Regions from separate parts of the Bradyrhizobium sp. CCGUVB1N3 genome, predicted to be linked through region 1. Evidence: riboswitches for the same ligand, from Rfam matches in the RefSeq annotation. Region 1 holds a riboswitch; each other region holds the start of a gene.
What was found. Region 1 has a riboswitch for cobalamin ahead of NLM33_RS11025 (energy-coupling factor ABC transporter permease). Riboswitches for the same ligand answer to the same signal wherever they lie in the genome.
Positions count from the first base shown of each region.

Region 2: linked by a shared signal. The riboswitch ahead of metE (5-methyltetrahydropteroyltriglutamate--homocysteine S-methyltransferase) and the one ahead of NLM33_RS11025 (energy-coupling factor ABC transporter permease) in region 1 are both predicted to bind cobalamin.
Region 3: linked by a shared signal. The riboswitch ahead of NLM33_RS48355 (ribonucleoside-diphosphate reductase subunit alpha) and the one ahead of NLM33_RS11025 (energy-coupling factor ABC transporter permease) in region 1 are both predicted to bind cobalamin.
Region 4: linked by a shared signal. The riboswitch ahead of NLM33_RS41340 (ribonucleoside-diphosphate reductase subunit alpha) and the one ahead of NLM33_RS11025 (energy-coupling factor ABC transporter permease) in region 1 are both predicted to bind cobalamin.

Region 1 is NZ_JANADR010000001.1:2,311,408-2,319,886, reverse strand. Features, by position in the region: gene NLM33_RS11065 (precorrin-2 C(20)-methyltransferase) at 1-44, shown strand, start outside; gene cobJ (precorrin-3B C(17)-methyltransferase) at 41-775, shown strand; gene NLM33_RS11055 (cobalt-precorrin-6A reductase) at 751-1,497, opposite strand; gene cbiE (precorrin-6y C5,15-methyltransferase (decarboxylating) subunit CbiE) at 1,496-2,677, shown strand; gene NLM33_RS11045 (cobalamin biosynthesis protein) at 2,674-3,042, shown strand; gene cobM (precorrin-4 C(11)-methyltransferase) at 3,039-3,821, shown strand; gene NLM33_RS11035 (cobyrinate a,c-diamide synthase) at 3,821-5,131, shown strand; gene cobA (uroporphyrinogen-III C-methyltransferase) at 5,128-5,856, shown strand; cobalamin riboswitch at 5,905-6,125, shown strand; gene NLM33_RS11025 (energy-coupling factor ABC transporter permease) at 6,162-6,845, shown strand; gene cobF (precorrin-6A synthase (deacetylating)) at 6,885-7,634, shown strand; gene cobT (nicotinate-nucleotide--dimethylbenzimidazole phosphoribosyltransferase) at 7,666-8,479, shown strand, end outside.
Region 2 is NZ_JANADR010000001.1:8,051,142-8,059,620, forward strand. Features, by position in the region: gene NLM33_RS38160 (MFS transporter) at 1-838, shown strand, start outside; gene metE (5-methyltetrahydropteroyltriglutamate--homocysteine S-methyltransferase) at 1,152-3,482, opposite strand; cobalamin riboswitch at 3,586-3,811, opposite strand; partial or broken gene NLM33_RS38170 (TauD/TfdA dioxygenase family protein) at 4,354-5,284, shown strand; gene NLM33_RS38175 (carbohydrate porin) at 6,551-7,873, shown strand; gene NLM33_RS49900 (hypothetical protein) at 8,234-8,479, shown strand, end outside.
Region 3 is NZ_JANADR010000002.1:342,997-347,388, forward strand. Features, by position in the region: gene NLM33_RS48345 (DUF6088 family protein) at 1-670, opposite strand, end outside; gene NLM33_RS49460 (hypothetical protein) at 833-967, shown strand; gene NLM33_RS48350 (hypothetical protein) at 988-1,785, opposite strand; cobalamin riboswitch at 1,889-2,101, shown strand; gene NLM33_RS48355 (ribonucleoside-diphosphate reductase subunit alpha) at 2,199-4,139, shown strand; partial or broken gene NLM33_RS48360 (ribonucleotide-diphosphate reductase subunit beta) at 4,130-4,392, shown strand, end outside.
Region 4 is NZ_JANADR010000001.1:8,742,765-8,751,243, reverse strand. Features, by position in the region: gene NLM33_RS41345 (ribonucleotide-diphosphate reductase subunit beta) at 1-639, opposite strand, end outside; gene NLM33_RS41340 (ribonucleoside-diphosphate reductase subunit alpha) at 630-2,567, opposite strand; cobalamin riboswitch at 2,668-2,882, opposite strand; gene NLM33_RS41335 (transposase) at 3,139-3,423, opposite strand; gene NLM33_RS41330 (glycosyltransferase family 4 protein) at 3,571-4,854, opposite strand; gene NLM33_RS41325 (hypothetical protein) at 5,588-6,430, shown strand; gene NLM33_RS41320 (glycosyltransferase) at 6,420-8,479, shown strand, end outside.

The sequences.
Region 1 (8,479 bases):
TGCTGGTACATGGGCGGGGACGGCGCATGGACGCCGGCGAATGACGGGAACGCTGACCATTGCGGGACTTGGGCCCGGAGACGAGGCGCTGGTGACGCCGGAAGTCTCCGCAGTGCTCGCGGCTGCGACCGACGTGGTGGGCTACGCGCCCTATGTCGCGCGCGTCTCTCCCCGTGATGGGCTCACGCTGCATCCATCCGACAATCGCGTGGAGCTTCAGCGCGCGAGCGAAGCCCTGCGGCTTGCGTCCGAAGGACGGCAGGTCGTCGTGGTGTCCTCGGGAGATCCCGGCGTGTTCGCGATGGCGTCGGCCGTGTTCGAGGCGCTTGAACAAGCCCCGCAATGGCGAGAGCTTCCGATCCGCGTGCTACCCGGTGTGACCGCAATGCTGGCCGCGGCGGCGCGCGCGGGCGCGCCGCTCGGCCATGATTTCTGCGCGATCAATCTCTCCGACAATCTGAAGCCGTGGGCGGCGATCGAAAAGCGCCTGCGGCTCGCTGCCGAGGCCGATTTCGCGATGGCGCTCTACAATCCGCGCTCGGCGAGCCGGCCGGAAGGCTTTCGCCGCGCGCTCGCGGTGTTGAAGGAGGCCGGCTGCGGCGAGCGTCTGGTGATCTTCGCCCGCGCGATCAGTGCGCCGGACGAGCGGATCGAGACGGTCACGCTGAACGAGGCGACGCCTGAGATGGCGGACATGCGCACGCTCGTCATCGTCGGCAATTCGCTGACGCGCCGTGTCGGCCGCTGGGTCTATGCGCCGAGGCAGGCACCATGACCGAGCCACGCCAAGACCTCGGCCACACTCTCCACCTGCAGCCGCTCGGGCAGTTGCGGCCGGGCGATCATGATGACGGGCAAGCCGAGCGCGCGTGCCGCGTCGATCTTGGCGCGAGCGCCATCGCCGCCGGAATTGCGGGCGATGATCCATGCGATACGGCGCGATCGCAGCAGCTCCAGTTCGTCCTCGAAGGTGAACGGGCCGCGCGATACGATGATTTCGGCTTCGAACGGCAGCGCGCCCTCGGGCGGATCCACGAACCTGAGCGTATAGGCATGCTGCGGTTTCTCGCCGAACGGGGCGATATGCTGGCGGCCGATCGCGAGGAAGACGTGCGCCGGCGTCTCGGGCAGGGCCGCGACCGCGGCAGCGAGATCCGCGACCTCGATCCAGTGATCACCAGGGGCTTTAGCCCAGGGCGCACGCTCGAGCGCGATCAGGGGCGTCTCCGTTTCCGTACAGGCCGTGACCGCGTTGCGGCTCATCTCCGCTGCAAAGGGATGGGTGGCGTCGACGACATGCGTGATGCCCTCTTGCCGGATGTAATTCGCAAGTCCGCTCACGCCGCCAAAGCCGCCAGCGCGGATCGGCAGCGGCTGTCCGGCGGGCGCGCGGGTGCGGCCGCCGTAGGAATAGATCGCATCGACGCCGGCGCGCGCGATCTCCGCGGCGAGCGTATTCGCATCACTCGTTCCGCCCAGAATGAGGGCGCGCGTCATGGCTGATCCCTGGCTGACCATCATCGGTATCGGCGAAGATGGCCTCGCTGGCCTCTCCGAGGCAAGCCGAAAGGCGCTTGCCAGGGCCGAGACCGTGTTCGGCGGCGAGCGCCATCTTGCGCTGGCAGGCATAACCGATCGTGGTCGCCCGTGGCCAGTGCCGTTCGATGCAGATGTCGTGCTGGGCTGCCGCGGCCGGCCCACCGCGGTGCTTGCGTCCGGCGATCCATTCTGGCACGGCGCCGGCGCGAGCCTCGCCGAGAGGCTGGAGGCGGGTGAGTGGATCGCGCATTCCGCGCCGTCGACGTTCTCGCTCGCCGCGGCGAGGTTGGGCTGGCGGTTGGAGAATGTTGTCTGTCTCGGATTGCACGCCGCGCCGTTCGAGCGCCTGGTGCCGCATCTCGCAAATAGCACGCGCGTCATTTGCCTCGTGCGCGACGGCAAGGCGGCCGGCGATCTCGCGAGCTGGCTGACGGAACGAGGCTGGGGTGCTTCAAAGCTGTGGGTGCTCACGGCGCTCGGCGGCCCGCGCGAAAACGTCAGAGCGCATCGTGCAAACAGCTTCGCGGCGGAATCCGGCGACGGCCCGGTCACCGTCGCGCTGGAGGCGAGGGGATCGCGGGGCATTGCGCGCAGCTCGGGGCTTGCGGACGATCTCTTCGCGCATGACGGCCAGATCACCAAGCGGCCGATACGTGCGCTGGCCTTGTCCGCGCTGGCGCCGCGGCCGGGCGAACGGCTCTGGGACATCGGCGCGGGCTCCGGCTCGATCTCGGTCGAATGGGCCTTGTGCGGCGGCGCGGCGATTGCGGTCGAGGCGCGCGCGGATCGCGCCGCGAACATCCGCAGCAACGCCGCTTCTTTTGGATTGGCGCACCGGATCGCGGTGGTCGTGGGAGTTGCGCCCGGCGCAACGGCGGGCCTGGAGACGCCTGATGCCGTGTTCATCGGCGGCGGCCTCGACGCCGCGATGTTCGATGCCGTCTGGTCGCGAATTGCCACGGGCACGCGGCTGGTTGCTCATGCCGTGACGCTGGAGACGGAAACGTTGCTGGTGGAGCTGAACCAGCGCCATGGCGGCGAATTGATGCGGGTCGAGATCGCACATGCGGGTCCGTTGGGGCGCTATCGTTCCTGGGAGGCGGCGCGGCCGGTCGTGCAATGGAGCGTGGTGCGATGAAGGTCGCAGGGCTCGGCTTCAAGCACGACGTTAGCCTCGCCGCGCTGCGCGAGGCCCTTCTCGCCGCGGGCGGCGTGGAAGGTCTCACGGCCGTTGCAACGGTCAGCGACAAGGCGGACAGCGCGGCGCTGAAGTTGCTGGCGGGCGAATTCAACGTGCCGATCAAGGCCATTTCCGCCGACATGCTCGCCGGCATCGCGACGCCGACGCAGTCAGAGCTCATCCAGGAAAAATTCGGTACCGGATCGGTGGCGGAAGCCGTCGCGCTCGCAGCAGCGGGCCGCGACGCGCGGCTGATTGCGACGCGCGTGGTCTCGCAGGACCGGACCGCGACGGCGGCGATTGCGGAAGGAGACGGCGAATGACCGTGCATTTCATTGGGGCAGGGCCGGGCGCCGCCGATCTCCTCACCTTGCGCGGGCGCGACCTGATCGCGGCCTCACCAGTGTGCCTCTATGCGGGCTCGCTCGTGCCCGAAGGCGTTCTGGCGCATTGCCCGAAGGGCGCGCGGATCGTCAACACGGCGCCGCTGTCGCTCGACGAGATCATCGCCGAGATCGCCAACGCGCATGCGAAAGGGAAGGATGTAGCGCGGCTGCATTCGGGCGACCTGTCGATCTGGTCGGCGATGGGTGAGCAATTGCGCCGCCTGCGCGCGCTCGGCATTCCCTTCACCGTCACGCCCGGCGTGCCTTCGTTCTCCGCTGCAGCCGCAGCGCTGGAGGCCGAGCTGACGCTGCCGGGGCTTGCGCAATCGGTGGTGCTAACGCGCACACCGGGGCGCGCGAGCGCGATGCCCGAGGGCGAGAAGCTCGCCGCCTTTGCCACGACCGGCGCGGTGCTCGCAATCCATCTCTCGATCCATCTGCTCGACAAGGTCGTCGCCGAGCTGACGCCGCATTATGGCGCGGACTGCCCGGTGGCGATCGTCTGGCGCGCGAGCTGGCCGGACCAGCGCATCGTGCGCGCGACGCTCGCCACGCTCGATGCGGCCGTCGGCGCCGAGCTCGAGCGCACCGCGCTCATCCTGGTCGGCAAAACACTCGGCTCGGAGGAGTTTTCCGAGAGCCGCCTTTATGCGGCCGACTACGACCGCCGCTACCGGCCGGTTGGTCCTGCGCCGCGCTTTCCGGAGGCATCGTGATGGCGGCAGGTCTCGTCATCTCGGCGCCGGCTTCTGGCGTCGGCAAGACGACGCTGACGCTGGCGCTCGCACGCGCCTATCGCGATCGCGGACTCAGTGTGCAGTGCTTCAAGAGCGGCCCCGACTATATCGATCCTGCCTTTCATGCGGCCGCCACGGGACGCCCCTCGGTCAACATCGATAGCTGGGCGATGGATCGCGCGACCATTGAACATTTCGTCAGCCGTGGTGCGAACGCCGATCTCGTACTGGCCGAGGGCTCGATGGGCCTGTTCGACGGCGTCGCTGCGCGCGGTGTCTCGGGGACGGGGGCGACGGCCGACCTCGCGGAGATGATGGGCTGGCCGGTGCTCCTGGTGATCGATCCGTCCGGCCAGGCCCAGACGGCCGCCGCGATTGCCGCGGGACTGCGCGATTTTCGCGCCGGTGTGCGGCTTGCCGGCGTCGTGCTCAATCGCGTCGCGAGCCCGCGACATGAGGATCTGGTGCGACGCGCATTGAATGATGCCGGCATTGCCGTGTTCGGCGCGCTGCCGCGCCATGCCGAGATCAGCCTGCCGAAGCGGCATCTCGGCCTGGTGCAGGCCGAGGAGCAGGCGGAGATCGGCGCCCTGATCGCCGAGGCTGCGCGTTTCGTCAGCTCGCATGTCGATCTCGATGCCGTTCTGGGCGCGGCGTCGGCATGGTCGGCGCGTCCAGCCACGAATAGGCTCAACGTCACGCCGCCAGGCCAGCGCATTGCGCTGGCGCGCGATGCCGCATTCTCCTTCGTCTATCCGCATATGCTGGAGGCCTGGCGCGCCGCCGGTGCGGAGATCCTGCCGTTCTCGCCACTCGCCGACGAAGGACCTGATCCGAGCGCCGATATCTGCTGGCTGCCCGGCGGCTACCCCGAATTGCACGCCGGCCGGCTCGCCGCGAATGCGCGCTTTCGCGAGCACTTGCGCGCATTCGCCGAGACGCGGCCGGTCCATGGCGAATGCGGCGGCTACATGGTGATGGGCGCGGCCTTGACCGACGCCGATGGTGCGCGGCACGAGATGCTTGGCCTGTTGGGTCTGGAGACGAGCTTTGCCAAGCGTCGTATGCATCTCGGCTATCGGCTGGCCGAGCTCGCGGCACCGATGCCGGGCCATCATCCGGGCGTCCGCCTGCGCGGTCATGAATTCCACTATTCGACGATTCTCGCGCAGCCCGATACGCCGCTTGCAATCGTGCGTGACGCGACAGGGGCGACCGTCGCGGAGACCGGATCGCGACGCGGACATGCGACAGGGACTTTCTTTCACCTGATTGCGGAGGACCGGTGAGCGGCTTCGTCTCCTTCATCTCCGCCGGTCCCGGCGATCCCGAGCTCTTGACGCTCAAGGGCGCCGCGCGGCTGCGCGAGGCCGACGTCGTGCTCTATGACGATCTCGCCTCCGGCGCGATCCTCGAGCTTGCCCGGCCCGGCGCCAATCTCGTGGCAGTCGGAAAACGCGCCGGCCGGCCCTCGACCAAGCAGCAGCACGTCAACCGCCTGCTGGTCGATTATGCCGCGACCGGCGCGCGCGTGGTGCGGCTGAAATCCGGCGATGCCGGCATCTTCGGCCGGCTCGAGGAGGAGATCGAGACGCTTCGGGCGGCCGGGATCGGCTACGAGATCGTGCCCGGCGTCACCTCGGCCTGCGTTGCGGCGGCCCAAGCCGGCATTCCCCTGACCCGGCGGAACACCGCGCGCCGGGTGCAGTTCGTGACCGGGGCCGATGTGACCGGGCAGCTTCCGCAAAATCTGAACTGGGCGGCGCTGGCCGATCCGGATGCCACGACGGTGGTCTATATGGGCCGGCGCACGTTTCCGGCCCTGGCCTCGAAGCTGATCGCGCAAGGTCTTTCGCCGGAAACCCCGGCGCTGTTTGCGGAATCCCTGGGCCGCGCCGATGAGCGGCTGGTCCGCACGACCATCGCGAAACTCGCCGAAGAACTCGCGCAGGCCGCGCCCGCGACCACGGCCGCCGTCATCCTGTTTGGCGCGCTGGCGGGAGAATCGTCGTGATGATGTCCGCAGCCGTCGTTCCACCCTTGACGCCCGGCTTGCGAAAGAGGCACACAAGAGGGGCATGGTGCTCGATGCGGCGCAAAGCGCCGGAGCATAATCGGGAATGGGGGTGGGCGGACCCAGTTGCGGCGCCCCAAACCCCAGCCGCCCCCGCGACTGTAAGCGGTGAGGGCCTCCGATCCGCCACTGGGCCGCAAGGCCCGGGAAGGCCGGAGATCCCCTTCGATCCGCGAGCCAGGAGACCGGCCCTGCACGTTTGGACGCCAAGGCCGTCGGGTGTGACGGCAGGAAGGACTTGAACCATGCATATCGAACCGGGAATCGTGACGGGCGCCAAGCTCGTGTTGAGTTACGCAACCGGCATCGCCGCCGGCGGCGTCGCGCTGAAGCTCGCGGCCGAGACCGTGCGCGAGCAGGGCATCAGCTCGTTTGCGGTACGGACGGCTGCCACGACCGCGCTGGTCTTCACTTTCTTCGAAATCCTGCCGCACTTCCCGGTCGGGGTGTCCGAGGTGCACTTCATTCTCGGTTCGACCTTGTTCCTGCTGTTCGGCGCAGCGCCGGCGGCCTTGGGACTGGCGCTCGGCCTGTTGCTGCAAGGCCTGTTCTTCGTGCCGACCGACCTGCCGCAATACGGCATGAACGTCACCACGCTGCTGGTGCCGCTGTTCGCCATCCAGGCGCTCGCGACCCGCATCATTCCCCGCAACACGGCCTATGTCGACCTGCAGTATCGTCAGGCGCTGGCGCTCTCGACGGCGTATCAGTCCGGCATCATCGCCTGGGTTGCGTTCTGGGCCATCTACGGCGCGGGCTTTGGTGCTGCGAACCTCGCCAACATCGCGACCTTTGCCGCATCCTATGCGCTGGTCATCGTGATCGAGCCGCTCGCCGATCTCGCGGTGCTGGCGCTGGCGAAGTCGCTGCGCGGCGTTACCGCGCCCGGCCTCGTCACCCCGCGCCTGCACAACGCGGCGCAGGGATGATTTGAAGGGCGGCCGTCATGGTCGCCCTTCACACTCGTGATGCTCACGCTCTCCCTGATAGGTATCGGTTGCGGCGATCCCGAGCAGCTCACGCTCGCCGCGATCCGTGCCATCAACGCGGCCGACCTTGTCCTGATTCCGCGCAAGGGGACGCAGAAGTCCGATCTCGCCGACCTGCGGCGGATGATTTGCGCCGATGTGCTCACCAGCAAAGAGACGCGTATCGCGGAGTTCGACCTGCCGGTGCGTGACGCCGGCGAGGCCGACTACCGCAAGGGCGTCGATGACTGGCATGATGCGGTCGCGGCGACGTGGTCGGAGGCGATCGCGGCCCATCTCGGACGTGATGGCCGCGTTGCGCTGCTGATCTGGGGCGATCCGTCGCTCTATGACTCCTCTTTGCGGATCGCGCGACGGCTTGATCCTTCGCCCGCGATCGAAGTCGTCCCCGGCATCACCTCGATCCAGGCGCTATGCGCGGCGCATGCGCTGCCGCTGAACGATATCGGCGAGCCTTTCCTGGTGACGACAGGGCGGCGACTGCGCGAAGGCGGCTGGCCGCAAGGCGCCGACACCGTGGTGGTGATGCTCGACGGCGGCACGGCGTTTCAGTCGCTCGATCCGGAAGGCCTGCAGATCTGGTGGGGCGCCTATCTCGGCATGCCCGACCAGGTCGTCATGTCGGGTGCGTTGGCCGAGATCGGCCCGCGCATCGTCGCGCTACGCCAGGAGGCGCGCGAACGGCACGGCTGGATCATGGACAGCTACATTCTCAAACGCAGTGCGTGACGCGACCGCGGTCGTGTGAACGGAGGACGACATGCTCCCCAATTGGGTCTACGAGAAATGCCCGGGTATCTCCACCGCGCACCGCGAGGCCGCGGTGGCGCGGCAGGCGCAATTGACCAAGCCGACTGGCGCGCTCGGCCGGCTCGAGCAGGTCGCGATCGACCTTGCGGGTCTGCAGGAGACGGAGCAGCCGCGCGCCGCGCGCGTGCCGATCATCGTGTTTGCCGGCGATCACGGCATCGTTGCCCAGGGTGTCTCGGCCTATCCGCAGGAAGTCACGATCGCGATGATGTCGAACTTCGCAGCGGGCGGCGCTGCGATCTCGGTGCTGGCGCGTGAACTGGGCTCAAGTCTCGAGGTCGTCGATGCCGGCTCGCTGGCGCAGTCGGAGGTCGCGGGGATCGTCGCGGACAAGCCGCGCTGCGGCACCCGCGATTTCAGCGTGGAAGCTGCGCTGGAGCCGGCGGAGCTGGCATTTGCGTTCGAATGCGGACAGCGCGCGGTGGCGCGCGCGGCGGCGAAGCAGCCTGATCTCCTCATCCTCGGCGAGATGGGCATCGGCAATACCACGACGTCGGCGGCGATCGCGGCGAGCCTGCTTGGCGTGAGCGCCGACGAGATCGCCGGCAGCGGCACCGGTGTCGATGCCGCCGGGCGTGCACGCAAGGCGCGCGTGATCGACGCTGCGCTTGCGCGGCATGGCCTGACGAAGGCGAGTGCATCGCCCGAGCAAACGCTCCGCACGGTCGGCGGCCTCGAAATCGCGGCGATCTGTGGCGCGATCATCGCGGCGGCGCAGCGGCGCATCCCAACGCTGATCGACGGCTTCATCGTGTCGGTTGCCG
Region 2 (8,479 bases), 5.7 Mb from region 1:
AACACCGCTGTCCGCGTTGATCGGCAATCCAGTCTCGGCTTTGCTATTAGAAATGGACGGGGTGTGGAGACTGGCCGGCTGGCGGTGGATGTTTTTGATCGAAGGCCTACCGGCCTGCCTGCTCGGGGTTCTATGCCTCGTCCTGCTTGCCGACACGCCGGACAAGGCCTCGTGGCTGACGCCCACCGAGCGTGATGCGTTGCTGAACGAGCTCGCAACGGAGAAGGACAAGAAGGTCAAAAAGGATCTCTGGGCCGCGATGAAGGACGTCCGCGTGCTCAAGTTGACGGGCATCACTTTCGCGTTTACGGTCGGTTCTTATGGGATCGGCGTCTGGCTCCCCCTGATGCTAAAGAGCCACAACTTGAACAACACGCAGGTCGGTTGGCTCTCGGCCGTGCCCTATCTCTTTGTTACGATTGGCATGTTGTACTGGGCGCGCCGTGTCGATCGTAAGGGGTACAGGATCTACAACCTGATCGCCGCATTGATGCTTGGCGCGACCGGACTTGTCGTTTCGGTGATGCTCACCTCGCTCGTGTCGGCGCTCACATGCATGACGCTTGCTCTGATCGGCACGATCTCCGCGTGGACAATCCTCTACACGATGCCGCAGAGTTTCCTTGTCGGCGCTGCTGCTGCCGGAGGCATCGCATTCATCAATTCTATTGGTGCCTTTGGCGCCTTCGTCGGTCCGTACATTGTTGGCGTTCTGAAGGATGCGACGGGATCCTTTGATATCGGTATGATCGCAATGGCATTCATCCTGGTTGTTGCAACCGGCATCGCCAGCAGCCTTAGACCGGTGGCTACGTATGGTGATGACTTTCCTTTCTGAGCGGGCCGCCTGAGTAGAGGCCCCTCCAACCAATCGTTAAGCCGCAGCGTAGCGTCTGCTGAACGACCGATTGGAAATCGCTGCTGCTTCTCACGTCGTCTGAAACGGTCCTCACCGGGCTCCTTGCAGATGCAATTGGCCGCGCCCGCGCATCTCGCTGCCAAGTGACCCAGCGAGGCTGCAATGGGCGCGACCGGCTCACTCAGCGGAAATGCGAGTTGTCGGAGTTCCTCCATTGAAGCGAATGCATTTGATCCAGAAACGGATCGGCATTCCGCCAAATGAACGCAACTCTAACTACCGAGCTCACGCATCAAGACGCCTTGCGAAGTTCGCGTGCCGCCGCGACCATGTTGACGAGCGCCGGACGGACCTCCTCCCATTTGCGGGTCTTCAGGCCGCAATCAGGATTGATCCAGAGCTGCGAGTCCGACAGACGTTGGCGGGCCAAGGCGATGAGATCTCCGATCTCAGTGGCTTCGGGAACGCGCGGCGAGTGGATGTCATAGACGCCGGGGCCGATGTCGTTGGGGTATTTGAAGGCCGTGAACGCATCGAGCAGCTCCATCTTCGAACGCGACGTCTCGATCGAGATGACATCTGCGTCCATCGCGGCAATTGCATCGATGATGGCGTTGAACTCCGAATAGCACATGTGGGTGTGGATCTGCGTCGCATCTGCGACGCCGCAGGAGCAGATGTGGAAGCTTTCCACTGCCCAGTCGAGATAGGCCTTCCAGTCGGATCGGCGCAGCGGCAAGCCTTCGCGTAGCGCGGCCTCGTCGATCTGGATCATGGTCGCGCCGGCCTTTTCGAGGTCGCCGACCTCGTCGCGGATCGCAAGCGCGATCTGGCGGCAGGTCTCGCTGCGCGGTACGTCATCGCGGACGAATGACCAGTTCAGGATCGTCACCGGCCCGGTGAGCATTGCTTTCATCGGTTTCTTGGTCAGCGATTGCGCGTAGCGCCACCATTCGACAGTCATGGGCTTCGGTCGCGAGACATCGCCGAACAGAACCGGCGGGCGAACGTAACGCGAGCCGTAGGACTGCACCCAGCCGTGTTGGGTGAACACGAAGCCGGAGAGCTGCTCGCCGAAATACTGCACCATGTCGTTGCGCTCGAATTCGCCATGCACGAGCACGTCGAGGCCGATGTCTTCCTGCCACTGCACCGTACGGGCCGTCTCCGCCTTGAGGAATTGCTCGTATTGCGCGTCCGTCAGTTTGCCCTTGGCATGAGCAGCGCGAGCGTTGCGAACGTCGGCGGTCTGCGGGAACGAGCCGATCGTCGTCGTCGGAAAGGCCGGCAGACCAAAGCGCTTGCGCTGGACCTCTGCGCGGTTGGCAAAGGCGCTGGTACGGCGGCGCATCGTGTCGTCGATCGCTGCCATTCTCGGTGCAACGATCGCGTCGTGGATTTTCGGGGAGGTCTCGCGCGCCGTCGCCACCAGATCGGATGCGGCCAGGGCGGCTGCGACACTCGCCTCGCCTGCGAGCGCCTTCGCAAGGACCGTGAGCTCGCCGATCTTCTGCACCGAGAAGGCAAGCCAGCTCTTCACGTCCGGATCGAGATCGGTCTCGAGCTCAAGATCGATTGGGACATGCAGGAGCGAGCAGGAGGGCGCGAGCTGCACGCGATCCCTGCCGAACGTTGCAATGACGGGTTTGAACCGCTCGATCAATGCCGATAGGTCTGAACGCCACACGTTGCGGCCATCGATGACGCCGAGCGAAACCACGAGGTCCGCGCGGGCGCCGCATTCAATCTGGCTCAATTGTTGGGGAGCGCGGATAAGATCGACGTGCAGTCCAGCCACAGGCAGCTCCAGAGCGGTCGCCAGGTTGTCGCCGATCGCCCCGAAATAGGTGGCCAGCATGATCTTGATGTCAGGTACCTCCTTGGCGAGACACCCATAAGCCCGCTGAAGCGCATTCCGCGTGGTCTCGTCGAGATCAAGCACCAGACACGGCTCGTCAAGCTGGACCCACTCGGCTCCGCGTTTCGCCAGCTCCTTGAGAACCTCGACATAGACTGGCAGGAGACTATCGAGCAGCGAGATCGGATCAAACGCCAGATCAGCGCTCTTGCCGAGCTTCAGGAAGGTGACCGGTCCAACCAGAACCGGACGCGTTTGATAGCCAAGGGCTTTCGCCTCCTCATATTCCTCGATCGGCTTTCGGGAGGAGAGCCTGAAGGTCTGACCTTTATAGAATTCGGGCACCATGTAATGGTAGTTGGTATCGAACCACTTGGTCATCTCCTGCGCGGCGGACCCGCCGGCGTCATTGGGGTGACTGCTATTTGCTTCATGCTCCCCGCCTTGAGAGCCGCGCGCCATGGCGAAATAGGTCTTCAGCGGGACCGGACCTGCCTCCCAGCCATACGCCTCGGGAATGGCGCCCACCATGACGCTCGTGTCGAGAACCTGATCATAGAGTGAAAAGTCATTTGAGGGGATGACGGTGACGCCAAGCGAGTGCTGGCGCGCCCAGTTGGCGACACGAAGTCCGGCCGCAGCTTCAAGAAGCTGCCGGCTGCTGATCTTGCCGGCCCAGTAGCCTTCGAGTGCCAATTTGAGTTCGCGGCGTGGCCCGATACGTGGCGTGCCGAGAGTTGCGACAGGAAGTGAGAGAAGAGACATAGCTTTAACCCCATTATGGTGGGGGCAAAGGCCATGGCGGACGCGGGCAGGAGGGGCTGCGAAAGCGCCTGCTGCTTGGCGTACCACCGGACACCCCGCCCGTGGACGTTTATGTTGTCGGGGCAGGTCTCCTGGCTCGCGGGTCATCGTCTGCATCCGGCCTTCCCGAAGCATCTGCTTCAGTGACACGTATGGATGCGGACTCGCCGCTTACAGTTGCGGGGGCAGCGCCGGCATTACTTCAATCCTGAACGGATCGTGAGTGCACCGGCTTCCCTCTTAGCTCCAGATCGAGCGAGACCTGGAGAACCTCGACGCCTTCGATTTATCTGCAACCGGGGCGGTACGTCAACCTCTGAGGAGGACCACCTTTTCTGCGGCATGCTGCCGCGAATACGGCCTCAACAATGGAGGTCACTCCAAACGAACAGCTTGACGACGGGGTGCAAAACCAAATTTTGACCAGCGCCCCTGACGGCCATTGTTGTCGATAGGCTTGGCAGCCCTGTCCTTCCGATCTCAAGCGTTCTCATGTCCTTATCCAACGCCATGAGTTTCTTGTTCGTTCGGCACAGGGCGGCAATTTCTGCATCGATCGTCCAGCGAAGTCTAAACCTTTGCGCTCCGGTCAACTACCAATGTTAGCAATTGATCGAACCGGCAGATCGGTCAATCATGGAATGAAAGACCGTCACATAGGCCACACCTCACCTGTCGCAGACCCCGTTAAGAGCGCACGAGGGTGGCTTGTCGCCGTCACCGTGGAGTTTGACGGACCCGCTATGCGGTCCAGCAATTTGGCGTTCGACAGCCCCTATCGCAACCGAGCAGCTGGTCTGGCGAACAAGCCGCGAATTTGGAGAGTGCCGCTATGATTGCAACGGGCCTGTCGGATAATGTCATTCCTCGCGCCGACATCGTCAAACGCGCAGCGCGCATCGGAGCGGAAATCCGAAACATCAAGCTGTCGGGCGATCTACCGGACCAGACGATCGCCGCAATCAACGAGCTGCTGCTCGAGAACAAGGTGATCTTTTTTCGCGACCAGGGTCATCTCGACGACGCCGAAGCAGGAGCGCTTTGCTCTTCGTTTCGGAAGTCCGGCATGTCATCCGACGCTCGGTGCCATTAAGGGGACGGCGTCGATTATCGAGCTTGATTCGGTCCGCGCCGGCAGCCGGGCCGACCTGTGGCACACCGATGGGACCTTCGTCGATGGCTACCCTAAGATTGCGGTGCTGCGAGGCGTTGTGATGCCACCGTTCGGTGGCGATACGGTCTGGTCAAACACCGTCACAGCCTACCTCGACTTGGCACCGCCGCTGCAACGGCTTGCGGACAAGCTCTGGGCCGTTCACAGCAACGCCTTCGACTACGCAATAATGCCCCGCGCCAGCGAGCTCGACAAGAAGCACTTGGACGAAGTCTTCACCAAAACGATCTATCAGACTGAGCATCCAGTCGTGCGCGTCCACCCCGAGACTGGCGAACGCACGCTGCTCCTCGGCGCCCTGGTGCAACGTTTTGTTGGCATCCCGAAATACGACGGCCAGAAGCTGTTTGATCTGTTTCAGTCTCATATCACGGCGCTCGAAAACACCGTGCGCTGGAGTTGGAAGGAAGGTGATGTGGCGATGTGGGACAATCGCGCCACACAACACTACGCGGTGAACGATTACGGCGATCAGCATCGGGTCGTTCGTCGCGCCACCGTCGCTGGCGAGGTACCCGTCAGCATCGATGGTCAGAACAGCGTAACGCGCATCAAGAGAGCAAAAGAGCCGGCCGCGAAGGTCGCCTAGCCGGCCCACAGGATTGACCGCGGTCCGGCCGATGCAAACTCTGCCTTTGTCACCCATCCCTGTATGCAGCATCGGCAGCTCGACGATGTCATTGAAAGCCATCGTGCCAGCTCTTAACCCAAGAGCGGCATGGATTCCCGGAGAGGTCGCATCGGGTTGATGGAGCTGCGTAGACCTGCAATGGACGAACCGCAAGAACGCGGGTTTTGTCGCGTCAGCACAGGCGCTCTTCATTCGAAAGAATGTCCTCCTTTAGGTTCCTGCGCGTCTCTCGATCGGTTTTCTCCCGCGTATTGGCCTCGACACTTGCCGAGCCGCCGCGCCTTCTGAACCAGAGTCAGCACGTTTCGTTGGTCTTGGGCGAGCTCGAATGCCGTCCAATCCCATAGCTATGGCTATTCAGTAGATTGAAGATGGGTCGTCTATCCGCGCAAATCTATCGCGCATCAGCAAAACCGGCTTGCCGCTCTGCAAGCGCTTCCGCGGTGGTCGATCCCATGTCTTTGCGAAGCACGCTATGAGCGGGAAAGCCAACCTCTTCCAGCAGACGATCCGACGACTTCGTGGCGACCACGCCAAGAGCGTGCTTTGCGCGTCTCAGTGTCTGTAACGAGCCGACGTCCTGAAATGGTTTTTGCATCCACCTCTCGGAGCGGAATGCCTGGAGAAGCGAATATTCAATCGAACGCGCTGTCCGTTGGAAATTGAGCACGCGAATCGATAAGCAGCGCCTTACCCCCGGTCACCTGCCAACCTTGGCAATTGATGCAGCCGGCGGGCACATGGCAATCGTGCGTCAACGAGAGTGGTGCCCCTCACGTCAAGGAAGTCGGGATGCGATATGGATCTGGCCGCAGCAACGACGGGCCTGATGAATCTGCTGTCTCGTCATCTGCAGCTATGGGGTCTACTTCTACTGCAATCTCTCTCGTTTCATGGAAGGCGAGAGCAAACTGTCTTGCGCGGTCGTCAAGCACTCAGGCGTCAAAGGTCTCGTGGCTTCGCTCTCGTCAGTTGCTTTGTCTCGCGGCTCGCGCGCTGAAGACGAAAGTTCCTGAAGCGAGCGCGCAGAGATGGTTTGCTGTTGCACTGTCTCTCGCCGCGAGTACCGTCGGGGGAGCGGCGGGAGCACAAGCTGCCAACGAGCCTAGCCCCAAAAAAGACACTTCAAGTGAGATTGGGTCGGAAAGAATTCAAAAGAAAAACCTTACGGCTCTCAAATCCCGAAGCGGTCGGTCCCAACGAGCCGGGCGTCTCGTCACTAGCGTGGCACAAAATACGAATTTACTTGCGCCAAAATCCGACGGTGCGGCTCTTCTTGCGAAGAATGGAACTCAAACGAAGGCGGCCCCTTTTGCAAAGTTCGCGCACCTCCAGGAAAAAGGTATGTGGCTCAATATTCCCGGGCCGGCCGATACGATAGATCAGGATCACGGCGGCGTTAGATCTGCGCTGGAAGAGGTCGGGATCGGCTATGTCGGCGGGACAGTAAATACCTTCGTCGTCAATCAACTGCCGAATGCAGCGAGAAGCACCATCCGCGATCAGCTATATGTCGGCCAGAACCCGACGTTTAATACGCTAAACTTCATGATCGCGACGTACGATCTCAGCCGGTTTGGGATTCCCGATGGTCAGATCATCGTGGGAGCCGAGCAGCAATATTGGACATGGAAGCCTGGCGGGCCAGATAGAGTCGGGATCAATACGATTGCTTACTATCAGACCGCTTTCGACGGGAAGCTCGAACTCAAATTTGGTTACCTCAGAAACATAAATGAGTTCGTAGGCACGGTGGTCGGAGGGAACGCAGCAGTCAACGTGTTTGGAGCATCATCGAATATCTTGTACCAAGCAGGCATAAGCAACAATGCGGCGCCGACGCCAGCTCTCAATCTGAAGTACAATTTTGATGACCGCTTCTACAATAAAGCCTCAATACAGCGTTCGCTCAGTCCAGACGGTCAATCTGCGCAGATCGCTGAAAATCCGACGGGCTTGAACTGGAGTACGACCAACGCTGGCGTTCTTTTTCTCGACGAAACCGGCTACAAGAACAAGGCTGCTCCAGGCTTGCCGGAGACTTGGTTGCGGGCTGGTGCCGGATTCAACAACAGCAGCTTCACGGACTTGCAGCATCCGGCTCAACCGAGAGCCAGCGGCAATAGCATCTATTACTTCGCCGCGGACAGGCAGTTCTGGCAGTCTGATGCCCAAGGCTCGGCAGCTCGTGGCATCTATGCGGGATTTTCCGTCATGTACGCGCCGCCTGACTTAAATCGAGTCAGTCAGTACTATGAGCTTCGTCTTTATGCGAAGGGGCTGTTTGACAGCCGGCCGCACGATCAGATTGCTATTGTTGCCACCAACACTGCGTGGAGCAACTTCGCAGTGGATGCTGCCTTGGCCAAGGGCCATTTTGTGCATCGCGACAGTACAGCGATTTCTGGAACATACACGGCGCATCTGGCGCCGGGGATATATTCAAGCTTGGGACTGACATACATCAATAATCCGACAAGCATCACATTCACACCCCGTACGGGACATGCGTTGAACTTGTTGGTGTCCACGTCGATATTCTTCTAAGATTCGAGAACTCTGTGCGTCCGCTATGCTCGCTAGGTGAAGGCGGACATCGCCGCTAGTGCGCCACTGCATAGAAAGAGATGTGAGCCATGTCGCGACTCTCGTCTTGGCAGTTGGTCGCCTAACGTGGCTTCTTAGGCCTGATCCAGTCCCACATCAGGCGAATCAGGGCAGACGGCACGCGCCATTGCCCAGAAGCGTTGTATGTCGGCTGCTTAGTTCCCGTGTTCAGGGAAGCGAAAAATGCAGTGTTTCGGCAAGGCTCGCGCTATTGGACGAGGACAGCTGCAGATGTCAAAGCGGCGCTCGAGCGAGTCTTATCGGAGCAACTCTAAGGTGTGAAACGCGCTTGCAACCGCGCTGGTGCCCGAGTTCGGGTATGCAAGTGTCGCCGGGATGGTGCGGACCGCGCTCAACGAACATCGATCGTTTCTCGATATCGCCATCGAACGTGGCTTGCTGGGGCAGAAAGACGTCCACTCGCTCATGCGCCGCGCTGCGGTTGAATCGACAAGCACGGAGTCTACGAGGGAGACGAAGCGCAATTCAGGGCGGAGGATTCGGATTGCGCACGTTCTGCTGGGACGCTTCCGCCTTCGCCGTCGG
Region 3 (4,392 bases), on a different contig from region 1:
GGAGCTTGCGTGCGATCGTTTCGACCAGCGGGTACATCCACGCCGGGACCGCTTGGATGTTGTCGCGTAGATCTTGTGCGATGTTTTCCCGGTTCGGATCGTGCGACAAATGCCGGACGATACCGTTCACGGCCGGATCGAGGTTTGATCGCTCGTCGCGAAACCATGTCAGCGCCTGGACCACGCGCATGGCGGGGCGGCCGGCCCAGAATGCGGTCTTGGCCGAAATGCGCTTGAAGTCGAGCTTGTAGATGACGGGCTTGGTCACCTGCGGATCGCCGGCGCTCGCCTCGATCTCGATCGTCCGCGGATAGGTATCGGCATAGATCGTCGATCGCGCCGGAACGGCCGTGGTCAGGCCGAGGTCGTTCGCGGCCGTCATGCCATCGACCAGGACGCGCAGCTTGTCACGCCGGGCGATGGCATCGATGAACGAGGCGCGCGGCGGAAACACCATCTTGCCGGTCAGCTTGCTGAGGCCCGGCTTGTCGTAGAGGCCGCGGTGAGGCCGGCGGATGTCGCCCCTCAGGGTCAGCCGCTGTAGCGCCTTCTCGATGGCGTTCGGGGTTCCGATGTCGAGAAAATCGGCGCGCGACCACACACCGGCCGGCGCCGCCTGGGCGATCCGATCATGGATGCGATCGAGGGTATCGGACGTGGGGTCGGGCATCAGCCACCATTTTCTGACCGAATATTGTATATAAAAAACGGTCAGTAGCAAGTTGGGAATAACCAACTGACCAGAATTTATATTCAAGATTTGGTCAGTAAAGCGCAAAAAGTCGCTTTCGGGACTCCTCGCCCAACGGTCCCCCAAACATGGAACCTCGATATGCAGGTCGAGCTTTTCGAGCAGGCGCTGGACGAACTGAATGCCGATGCCGATCTGGTGAACCAGGTGCTAGAAATCACCTCGGAGGACGAGGCCCTCCACGTTCGACGTTATCGGCTTCCCGATATCGATTAGGCCCGCGGCGCGCGCGACAGTTATTTTGGATCCGGCGGAAACCGGTCGAGCCAGTCGAGCACACTCCGCACGACTAGCTCGGCCGTCTGCTTGGCGTCGCGTGCTTCTTCCGGTCGAAGACCGGGCACGCCCGCAGGGTGATCGGACAACATCCGCCCGGCGTGTATGCGTTGGCGCGTTTGAATTAGGCCGTCTGACCGGCTTCGCGTGGCCTGATCCCGGATGCTCGATCGCCCTCCGGACGCCGCGCTCGAGACAAGATCGTCGATCCGCCAGGTACGCGGATCACGTTCGAAGTTGTTGGATCCGAATGGGCCTACCTGCTTGGATCGCGCGTGCTTGACCACGAACGTTAGCGCGCCTTCCACGAGAGCCGCCGCCAGCACGCATACGGAGACGGATGCCGACTGGACATCCGAACGTTTCAACTCCGAAACGATCTGCACCCACCACGTATGAAACCCAGCGTAGCCGAGCGAGTTCAGCCTCGCGGCGAATGCATCCAATGGTTCCGCGTGTCGGGGCCTTCCATCGGTTCTTCTCGCGATGACATCCGTCACGATCGGCATCAGTTGGGAACGCGTGTCGCGGGGCATGGTGACGCGTTGCGCTTTCATCTGTTCGCTTGGGAGGGGGCCATTCCCATTGACCGGCATCGCGAAGTGCAGCGCGCCGTCGTTTTCCGCCATGTACTCGGCGAATAACAGGATCGTTATTGCGGCTTCGATGCCGGTCTCGGAACTGAAATACAACCAAACGGCATAGCTAATCACTTCCAGCGATAAAGAGGGGCCCGACCGATTGGCATGCATAGTCATCTACCTCTCGGCCGTTCCAATCGGTAAACTTGACGGTGCCGTTTTCCTTCTGAATCTTGACCTCCCCCCGCGCCAAAAGCTTGACGAATCTCGCCGAGGAGCACTATATGTAGTACGTCACGGTCTTCCAGTCCACATCTCGTCGGATGGAAGCTAAGAGGGAACCCGGTGCGCCGGCAACGGCTACTCCGAGGCTGCCCCCGCAACTGTAAGCGGCGAGCGGTTGTCATCATGGTCACTGGCGCGACAGCGCCGGAAGGCCGACAGCCGCAGCGACCCGCGAGCCAGGAGACCTGCCGCGACAGAACGAACGTCCTCGGGCGGGGTGTCCGGTGAGGCGCTTGCGGCCGGGGACATTTGCCCAGTCTCGCAAGTCGTCCCGCGCCCAGCCCCCAAACATCGCGGGGTTGCCGATGTCGCCGTCTTACGATTTCGATCAGCATGGTCATCTCGTTGAGCTGCCGAGTGTGCGGCCGCCCCCAGCGCAGGCAAAGCCTACCGCGCCTGAGCTGCGTCTTGTGCCGCCGCCATCGCCGGCTCCGCTGCCCTGGCCGCTCGCGCCATCGCCAAAGCCCTCCGACCTCACGCTCGATCGGTCGCGCAACGACCTGCTGACGTCGTTCGGCAAGCTGACGCTGACCGATCGTTATCTGCTCGCCGGCGAGAGCCTCCAGGATATGTTCGCGCGGGTGGCTTGTGCCTTCGCGGACGATGTTGCGCATGCCCAACGTCTCTATGATGCGATGTCTCGGCTGTGGTTCATGCCGGCCACACCAGTGCTCTCCAACGGCGGCACCACGCGCGGCCTACCGATCTCGTGCTTCCTTAACTCGGTGTCGGACTCGCTCGAGGGCATCGTCGGCACCTGGAACGAGAACGTCTGGCTTGCCTCCAACGGCGGCGGCATCGGCACCTACTGGGGCAATGTTCGCTCGATCGGCGAGAAGGTGAAGGGCGGCGTCACCTCGGGCATCATCCCGTTCATCCACGTCATGGATGGTCTGACGCTGGCGATCAGCCAGGGCTCGTTGCGGCGTGGCTCGGCGGCAGTCTATCTCGATATCCACCATCCCGAGATCGAGGAGTTCCTCGAGATCCGCAAGGCGTCCGGCGACTTCAACCGCAAGAGCCTCAACCTGCATCACGGCATCAACGTCACCGACGAGTTCATGCGTGCCGTGGGCGCCGGCACCACGTTCGCTCTGCGCAGCCCGAAGACCAACGAGGTCGTCCGCGAGATCGACGCTCGCCAGCTATGGCAACGCATTCTTGAGAACCGGCTGCAGACCGGCGAACCTTATCTCTTGTTCATCGACACTGTGAACCGCGCGCTCCCCAAGCACCAGCGCGAGCTCGGCCTCAAGGTCTCGTCCTCCAACCTGTGCAGTGAGATTACACTGCCGACCGGCATCGATCATCGCAACGAGGAGCGCACTGCGGTGTGCTGCCTGTCATCGCTCAACCTCGAGACCTGGGACCAGTGGAATGAGGCGCCCGGCTTCATCGAGGACGTCATGCGCTTCCTCGACAACGTGCTCACCCACTTCATCACGGTGGCGCCGGACGGCATGAAGCGTGCCCGCTACGCCGCCCTGCGCGAGCGCTCCGTCGGCCTCGGCGTGATGGGCTTCCACTCGTTTCTCCAGGCCAGGGGCATTCCGATGGAGAGCGTCCTGGCCAAGTCGTTCAATCTCAGCATGTTCCGAAAAATCCGTCGCGATGCCGACGCGGCATCCGTGGCGCTCGCTCGCGAGCGAGGCCCTTGCCCGGATGCGCTGGAATGCGGCGTGATGGCGCGCTTCAGCCACAAGATCGCGATCGCGCCGACCGCCTCGATCAGCATCATCTGCGGCGGCACCAGCGCCTGCACCGAGCCGATCCCGGCCAACATCTACACCCACAAGACGTTGTCCGGTGCCATCTCGGTGCGTAATCCGCATCTCGCCAAGGTGTTGTCCGCCAAAGGCGCCGACACTTTGGCGACCTGGCAGTCGATCATTGCGCACGAGGGGTCGGTCGCCCATCTCGACATCCTGTCGGAGCACGAAAAAGCGATCTTTCGCACCGCCTTCGAGATCGACCAGCGCTGGATCGTCGAGCTTGCCGCCGACCGCGCCGCGTTCATCTGCCAGAGCCAGTCGATCAACCTCTATCTGCCGGCCGACGTGGATAAGTGGGACCTCCACATGTTGCACTGGACGGCATGGAAGCGCGGGGTGAAGAGCCTCTACTACTGCCGATCAAAATCGATCTCGCGCGCGGCGTTCGCCGGCAAGATCGCCGACCGCGATAAGGCCGCGCCGCTGCAGCCGCCGCAGCGCACGGACTATGAGGAGTGCCTCGCATGTCAGTGATCGATCTCTCGTCCGTCGATCCTCGCACACTGATCGGCAAAGGGCGCGTCGGCCTCCTCGACTCGACCGGCAGCTATGACGTCGATCGCTACGCCTGGGCTTACGAGTTCTGGAAGCGCCAGCAGCAGACCCACTGGATGGGCGAGGAAGTGCCGCTCGGGGCCGACCTGAAGGATTGGGCGTCGGACCGCGTCACCGCCAACGAGCGCGCGCTGCTCACCCAGATCTTCCGTTTCTTCACCCAATCGGACAT
Region 4 (8,479 bases), 6.4 Mb from region 1:
ACTCTCGTCGCGCACTGACCAGCTTATTATTTGTCCCATGCCGTTCATCTTATTATGGCGCGGGAAGTTGAGCAGCATGGCGAAGCTCGCGAACAACGCCATGCCTTCGGTGAAGGCTCCGAACATCGCCAGGGTGCGAGCAACATCGGCCACGGTGTCAACGCCGAACTCGTGCATGTAGTCCGCCTTGGCGCGCATCTCCGCATAGCCGCGGAACGCCTCGAACTCGGTATTGGGCATGCCGAGTGTCTTGAGCAGTAGAGCATATGCGTCGATGTGGACCGTCTCCATGTTGGTAAAGGCCGCCATCATCATCTGAACGGTGAGCGGCTGAAAGATCGGAATGTAGCGCTTGAGATAGTTGTCACCGACCTCAATGTCCGATTGGGTGAAGAAACGGAAGATCTGGGTGAGCAGCGCGCGCTCGTTGGCGGTGACGCGGTCCGACGCCCAATCCTTCAGGTCGGCCCCGAGCGGCACTTCCTCGCCCATCCAGTGGGTCTGCTGCTGGCGCTTCCAGAACTCGTAAGCCCAGGCGTAGCGATCGACGTCATAGCTGCCGGTCGAGTCGAGGAGGCCGACGCGCCCTTTGCCGATCAGTGTGCGAGGATCGACGGACGAGAGATCGATCACTGACATGCGAGGCACTCCTCATAGTCCGTGCGCTGCGGCGGCTGCAGCGGCGCGGCCTTATCGCGGTCGGCGATCTTGCCGGCGAACGCCGCGCGCGAGATCGATTTTGATCGGCAGTAGTAGAGGCTCTTCACCCCGCGCTTCCATGCCGTCCAGTGCAACATGTGGAGGTCCCACTTATCCACGTCGGCCGGCAGATAGAGGTTGATCGACTGGCTCTGGCAGATGAACGCGGCGCGGTCGGCGGCAAGCTCGACGATCCAGCGCTGGTCGATCTCGAAGGCGGTGCGAAAGATCGCTTTTTCGTGCTCCGACAGGATGTCGAGATGGGCGACCGACCCCTCGTGCGCAATGATCGACTGCCAGGTCGCCAAAGTGTCGGCGCCTTTGGCGGACAACACCTTGGCGAGATGCGGATTACGCACCGAGATGGCACCGGACAACGTCTTGTGGGTGTAGATGTTGGCCGGGATCGGCTCGGTGCAGGCGCTGGTGCCGCCGCAGATGATGCTGATCGAGGCGGTCGGCGCGATCGCGATCTTGTGGCTGAAGCGCGCCATCACGCCGCATTCCAGCGCATCCGGGCAAGGGCCTCGCTCGCGAGCGAGCGCCACGGATGCCGCGTCGGCATCGCGACGGATTTTTCGGAACATGCTGAGATTGAACGACTTGGCCAGGACGCTCTCCATCGGAATGCCCCTGGCCTGGAGAAACGAGTGGAAGCCCATCACGCCGAGGCCGACGGAGCGCTCGCGCAGGGCGGCGTAGCGGGCACGCTCCATGCGGTCCGGCGCCACCGTGATGAAGTGGGTGAGCACGTTGTCGAGGAAACGCAAGACGTCCTCGACAAAGCCCGGCTTTTCCTTCCACTGGTCCCAGGTCTCGAGGTTGAGCGACGACAGACAGCACACCGCGGTGCGCTCCTCATCGCGATGATCGATGCCGGTCGGCAACGTAATCTCGCTGCAAAGGTTGGAGGTCGAGACCTTGAGGCCGAGCTCGCGCTGGTGCTTGGGGAGCGCGCGGTTCACGGTGTCGATGAACAAGAGATAGGGCTCGCCGGTCTGCAGCCGGTTCTCAAGGATGCGTTGCCACAGCTGCCGGGCGTCGATCTCGCGGACGACCTCGTTGGTCTTCGGGCTGCGCAGAGCGAACGCGGTGCCGGCGCCCACGGCACGCATGAACTCGTCGGTGACGTTGATGCCGTGATGCAGGTTGAGGCTCTTGCGGTTGAAGTCGCCGGATGCCTTGCGGATCTCGAGGAACTCCTCGATCTCGGGATGGTGTATATCGAGATAGACCGCCGCCGAGCCGCGCCGCAACGAGCCCTGGCTGATCGCCAGCGTCAGGCCATCCATAACATGGATGAACGGAATGATGCCTGAAGTGACGCCGCCCTTCACCTTTTCGCCGATCGAGCGAACATTGCCCCAGTAGGTGCCGATGCCGCCGCCGTTCGAGGCAAGCCAGACGTTCTCGTTCCAGGTGCCGACGATGCCTTCGAGCGAATCCGACACCGAGTTAAGGAAGCACGAGATCGGTAGGCCGCGCGTGGTGCCTCCGTTGGAGAGCACTGGTGTGGCCGGCATGAACCACAGCCGAGACATCGCATCATAGAGACGTTGGGCATGCGCAACATCGTCCGCGAAGGCGCAAGCCACCCGCGCGAACATATCCTGGAGGCCCTCGCCGGCGAGCAGATAACGGTCGGTCAGCGTCAGCTTGCCGAACGACGTCAGCAGGTCGTTGCGCGACCGATCGAGCGTGAGGTCGGACGGCTTTGGCGATGGCGCGAGCGGCCAAGGCAGCGGAGCCGGCGATGGCGTCGGCACAAGACACAGCTCAGGCGCGATAGGCTTTGCCTGGGCTGGGGGCCGCACACTCGGCAGCTCAACGAGATGACCATGCTGATCGAAATCGTAAGACGGCGACATCGGCAACCCCACGATGTTTGGGGGCTGGGGCCGCGCGGACGACTTGCGGGACCGGGCAAATGTCCCCGGTTGCAAGCGCCTCATCGGACACCCCGCCCGAGGACGTTCGTTCTGTCGCGGCAGGTCTCCTGGCTCGCGGGTCGCTGCGGGCTGTCGGCCTTCCCAGCGCTGTCGCGCCAGTGACCATGATGACAACCGCTCGCCGCCTACAGTTGCGGGGGCAGCCTCGGAGTAGCCGTTGCAGGCGCACCGGGTTCCCTCTTAGCTTCCATCCAACGAAATCTGGACTGGAAGACCGTGACATACTACATATAGCGGAACTCGCCGAGATTCGTCAAGCCTTATGGGATGAGGCACTTCAGGGTTTTAAGACGCCGAGCGTAGTTGTAGCGACCAAGAAGGAATAGCGATCGTTCTTCTGTCTCGAGTACTTGCAAACGTTCTTTTGAAGCCTGATCCAGTAAACATCCCCCGGCCATTGTCGTCAAACTGAGAGGCGAGCGCTGTCAAGGTTTAACTGCTGGTCGCTCCGCTTGAGCGAGACGCGATCCATATGCATGTGGCGACTAGCTCAGGCGGCGAGCAGCACAATCTGCGCTCCCTTGACCAGAACTGCATCATGTCGACGCGCTCTCTTCTCGACCTCCAGTTCGTGGGCCGCCTCGCCATCCCGACCAGCGCCCGCGTCGAACGTCCGAACCGCTTGATCCTGAAGCTGTTTCTTCCAGGCATAAATCTGATTCACATGCACCTGGTAGCGCTGCGCCAGATCCGTCACCGTTGATTGTTCTCGCAGCGCCTCCAAGGCGATCTTTACCTTCAGCGCCGCATCGATTGTCCGTCTCGTCTTCTTCATGGTCCGCTCCGTTTATCAAAACGGAACGGCATCCGCACCACCTGAGCCGCCGGTCCAAAATCCGGAGTCCACTTCAGGAAATCAGGGGGCTGCCACTATACGCCACGAGAGATATCATCTCAGTGACCTGCGGCTCATTCCGCGGGCTTAAGTCACTCCCTTGTTGCCACTCCGCGCAGGCATTGGTGCGTAATGGCGCTGGGATGACGCGAACTCTCGTCCTGAGTCCAGAAGGCGGCGCATTCGCGGGACGCACACTTGCGCCGCGTCATAGTGCTCGACGACGTGGTGGCGGGCGCTCTGGCGCAGCCCGGCGAAGTTGGTCGGCTGCTCCAGGGCTTCAATAACCCGTCCGGCAAGCTCGTCCACTGCGAAAAATGGGACAAGCAAACCGTTCTTGCCGGAGCTGATGATTTCCCGCACGGGTGCCGTGTCAGAGCCGATCACTAGACACCCCGTACTCATCGCTTCCAACATCGACCAGGACAGCACGAAGGGATAGGTAAAATAGACGTGGGCAGATGACACCTGAAGGGCTGCAATAAAGGTTTCATACGAGACGCCGCCCATGAAATGCACACGGGACAAGTCGAGGCGATCACGCACCTCATCAAGGAACGTTGATTTCCAGGTTGTACCCGTCGGGGGGGGTAGCCCGTAGGACACGCCATTCCTGCCGATGATGATGACTTGCGCGTTCGGCCGGCGCCTCAGGATCTCCGGCAGCGCCCGCATAAAGATATGGTAGCCCCTCAGCGGCTCTAGATTGCGCGCGACAAACGTCACGACCTCGTCTGAAGGGCAAAGGTGCTGACCATTCGGTAGTATTAGGCACGCTTGGGGGTTCGGCCGCATGCGCGCCGTATCGACGCCCTCGTGGATCACGTCGATCTTGCCTTGATAATGTGGGGGAAAGGTCGATTGCTGCCATCTCGTTGGCGAGATGCCCATTTCGCAATCCTCGAGCGCGAGCAGGGTCGTCGCATTCTTCAACTGGAGCCCGACGTGGCCATCAAGTCCGGGCATCGGAAACTCCGGGTCAAACCCCATGTCGCGCCCCTCCGGCCCGTAAAAGAATTCGCAATAGAGGAGCAACCGTGCCTTTGGGAAGAACGTACGCAACGGCAGGGTCTCGCCCCATCCCGGATGGGCGAAGATCAGATCAGGCGAGAACCCCGACGTCACCAAGTTCGAAAGACTGTACAACACCTGCTCCGCGCGCCGGCAGTCAATATCGAAGCGTCGCGCAAACGCATGCGTTCTCGAAACATCAGCTTTCGGAAGTGCGTATCTGATCAATCTTACCGATGGCATCGATCTTGAAGTCGGTGCGCCGACCGCGACAAGCTCGAAGCCAGGCTCCCTGGCCAAGGCAGCCGCAATGTTGCGATACTGAGCCGGGAAATTATTGTGAACGAACAGAATCTTCATCAGGGAAGCTCTGGGCGTGGCCGCAACGTGAATAAGTGCAATGAGGAAGTGTCGGTGGCACTAATGGTCGGCCGCGAAGCCCCGCTTCTATCGGGCCGATAACGAAGTGCAAAAGTGGTCCGTTTCCATCTCGCTCATTTGGTAAGGCGCCAATTTGGATGGCTATAAAATCAAAACGTAACTGTATCAGCCCTCGGCCAGTTCCCGAAGCCTAAACTGCTGTACCACTTGTGTCCTCAAGGGTTCGAAGTCCAGGACACATTCTGCTGTTCCAGATTGAAATTCATATGACAAATGCATGACAGACGTTGGTTGTGCTCATCCGTCTTGATGGGCTGCTTACATCCATCGCAATTGTCGTGAGCCTCCTTGATGAGCACCAAACAACTCCGCGTCAACTATGGCAAAGCTGCCGTCGAAACTTGATCAGCGTCAATGACAGTGCGAATGTGATCGAGCTATTAATAGGCTTTGTCAAATGGCGGAGCGGCTCAATGTAAAACCGAACAGATGCCCACGGTATCTGTTGCCGCCGGAATGGCGGTATCGCCGTTCGCTTACGAACGCTCCCTAAAAGCGTCTCGTTCGCTGAGAGACCCTCCGTTTCTCAAATGGTTCAGGCATGATAGTCGGCAACGAACAGCAATCCTGTTAATCGGATCGGATTTGGAGGGCAATGATGGACGCTGTTGAGCAGCAGAAAGTCGTCAGTCTCGATCGGGGATTGTTCTTCGTGAGCTACGCGAGAGCGGACGATCTTGCCTTCCCGCCTCGCGTTATGGTTGTGCCGACGCAGGGACATGAGGGGCGCATGGAAATTATCATGCATCCCGATGCGAGCGAGCCATACCTTTGGGCGCCCAATTGCGGTCTGATGGTGCGCGTCAACACGCCCGGCACGTTGCAGATTCAGGTTCAGCCGATGCGAACGGGAGGATCGCGCGCGGCTATGGTTCGTATCGAACCGATTCCATCCGGCCGCGCACCACTCGTCGCGCAAAGTGAGCGCGCGGTCTTGCACGCAAATGTTGCAATGGGGGACCTCAAGGTCCTCGGCCACGTTGCAGGTCGCGGCGATGTTGTCGTCGCGCCCAACGCATGGATTGCAGGTCCAACGGCCCCTTCGCGCATCGAAGGAATTGCCCTTGACTGGCCGGAGAAGCCTGTGGGCCTCGATATTCGCTATGCGGTCCAATTCGCCAATGGCCACGCGGGCAGCGGCAAAATGGTTTCACTCGGGACTTATGCTGGCACCCGCGGACGAGCCTTGCCGATCACGGCCGTCGTGCTGGAAATCAGCGGGGTCGATGGATTCGAGTTCGTAGCGGAAGCGACGTTCCTGAACGCGGCGACTTTGCGCGCTGTCGGCAAACGGGTGGTGCTGTCGGGGCCGGCCAGCCGCGAGCCTCTGGTCGGCATTCGTATCGGCGTCAACCGAATAGCAGCAGTGGACAATGTCGTGCCCGCAAAGCCGGCACGTCAGCCAGTCGGCTCGGGCAGGGTGCGTGTTTTCCGCAGTCGAGCTCCCAAGGGAGTTCCGTCGGCTAACGAGATCGGACCACCGCATGGTTCGTGACTCGGTCACTAACGTCCCTTCGCTTGGTGGGCCTTGCGCGCATATCACGCTCGAACGCCTCGCAGCCGAGGCGCTGACCGCGCAGGACTTCGCGGCGGCGCTCAAATACGTCGATCGACGCATTCGAGTTGCGCCTCCACCAGCAGCACACTGCTTCGTTCTCCGCGCCGAGGCCGCTTGGCGGCTTGGACTTAGCGAAGCTGCCTTGGCCGACCTTGAGCAGGCGCTTGTTGTCGATCCTTCCGATGTCGGCGCCAACCGCCGGATGCTGTCGTGGGCTGCCGACGATCGGCGACGGGCCGCAGCCGCTCAACTGATGTGTCGCGAAGCCAATCCGGCCATCCTTCGAGCTGCCATCGCGGAGCTACGGCGCGCGGGGGGCCGGCATTGGGCGGCCTGCTGTGTTTTCGACAATGACGTGACCGGCTGGGTCGCTTGGACCGAGTCTCTCCCCGTCAAAATAAGCCTTGCAACCGAAGACGGCACACTGACGAGCATTCTCGAGCCCAATCCGTTTCACCCTCTGGCGAGCGCGGACGTGCTGGCGACGACCTTTTTGGTTCGACGGCCGCCGTCCGTAGCACCTCAGATCGTGACGTTGAGATGCGGCGAAGAGATCATTCAGGTCCGACGCGTGGCACCCAACCTCGCCTCGACGGTGAGCCTTCGTTCCGTTCCCCACCCTTCCACCAAGCTCGGATCGAACGTCGATCCGACCGTTATCGTTCCCGTCTATAAGGATACACGAGCAACGATCGAATGCTTCGAGAGTCTCGACAAGGCAAGGCGCCCGCTGGGATCCCGCAAGAACGCCTTTCAGGTACTCGCCATCGATGACGCCAGTCCCGAAGTGGGGCTGCGGCGTTATCTGAGCGAACTCGCTGCAGCAGGGAAGATCCGCCTTCTCGTGAACGAGGTCAATCTCGGCTTCGTCGGCGCGATCAATCAGGCGCTGAGTGAGATCTCGACGGGCGATGTCGTGCTGCTCAACTCAGACACGCTCGTCCCACCTGGCTTCGTCGATCGATTGGCTGATGCAGCACGTTCCGCACCGAATATCGGAACTGTCACTCCGCTCTCCAATAACGGCGATATCTTCTCCTTTCCAACGCCAAACGATGTCAATCCGATGCCCGGCTATGACGAGATCGTCGCGATTGATCGCATCGCAAGCATCACCAACGCGGGCAGCGCAATCGATGTCGCAAGCGGCATCGGATTCTGCCTCTATGTGACGCGCGCCTGCCTCGACAGTGTGGGCGAGTTCTCGGATAATTTTGAGCGTGGCTATCTTGAGGACGTCGATCTCTGCCTCCGCGCGCGAGCCAACGGCTTCCGCAATATTTGCGCACCGTCGGTCTATGTCGGCCATCATGGCTCGAAATCCTTTCAAGAGGAAAAGCGAGGTCTTGTGCTTCGCAATCTCGTCATTTTGGACCAGCGATTCCAGAACTACCGCCAGGAATGCCGCGCCTTTGAAATCGCCGATCCACTACGGCCAGCGCGCGCGGCGCTCGAGCGCGCGCTACCATGGCCGGCGGAGCCGTCGGTGCTGGTGCTCGCGAGCGCGCGGACCTGCCCTGCTGTAACCGATGCGCGGATACGCCATCTTCGGTTGCATGGCGAGCGCGCGATCCTCCTCCTGCGGGAGCACGACGTTCTTCATCTCAGGGCTGCCGATGGAGGTTTGCCGCAGGCCACGCGTTTGAGCCTCGCCCCAGGGGCAGATCTCGCCAGTGCCGACGAAATCCTAATGCGGTTATCACCAACACGTGTCGAGCTCCTTGAGCCGACCCCGCCGCCGCGGCTGATCGAGCTGATTCGGGGCCTAAATCTTCCGGTCCATCGCTGGCTGATATCGGATAGCATGAGCGAGATCGCTTCCCTGCCCTCCGAGACGACCCTACTTCTCGTCCCCAGCAAAGCGGCTAAGGCCTTTGCGCAAAAAAGATGGCCCAATCGCAAGACCGTCCTACATGACTGGGCCACATGCTCGCTGACATTGCCTCCGCTCTCCGCCTCAGGTAATTCTCTCGTCATCGTCCCCTC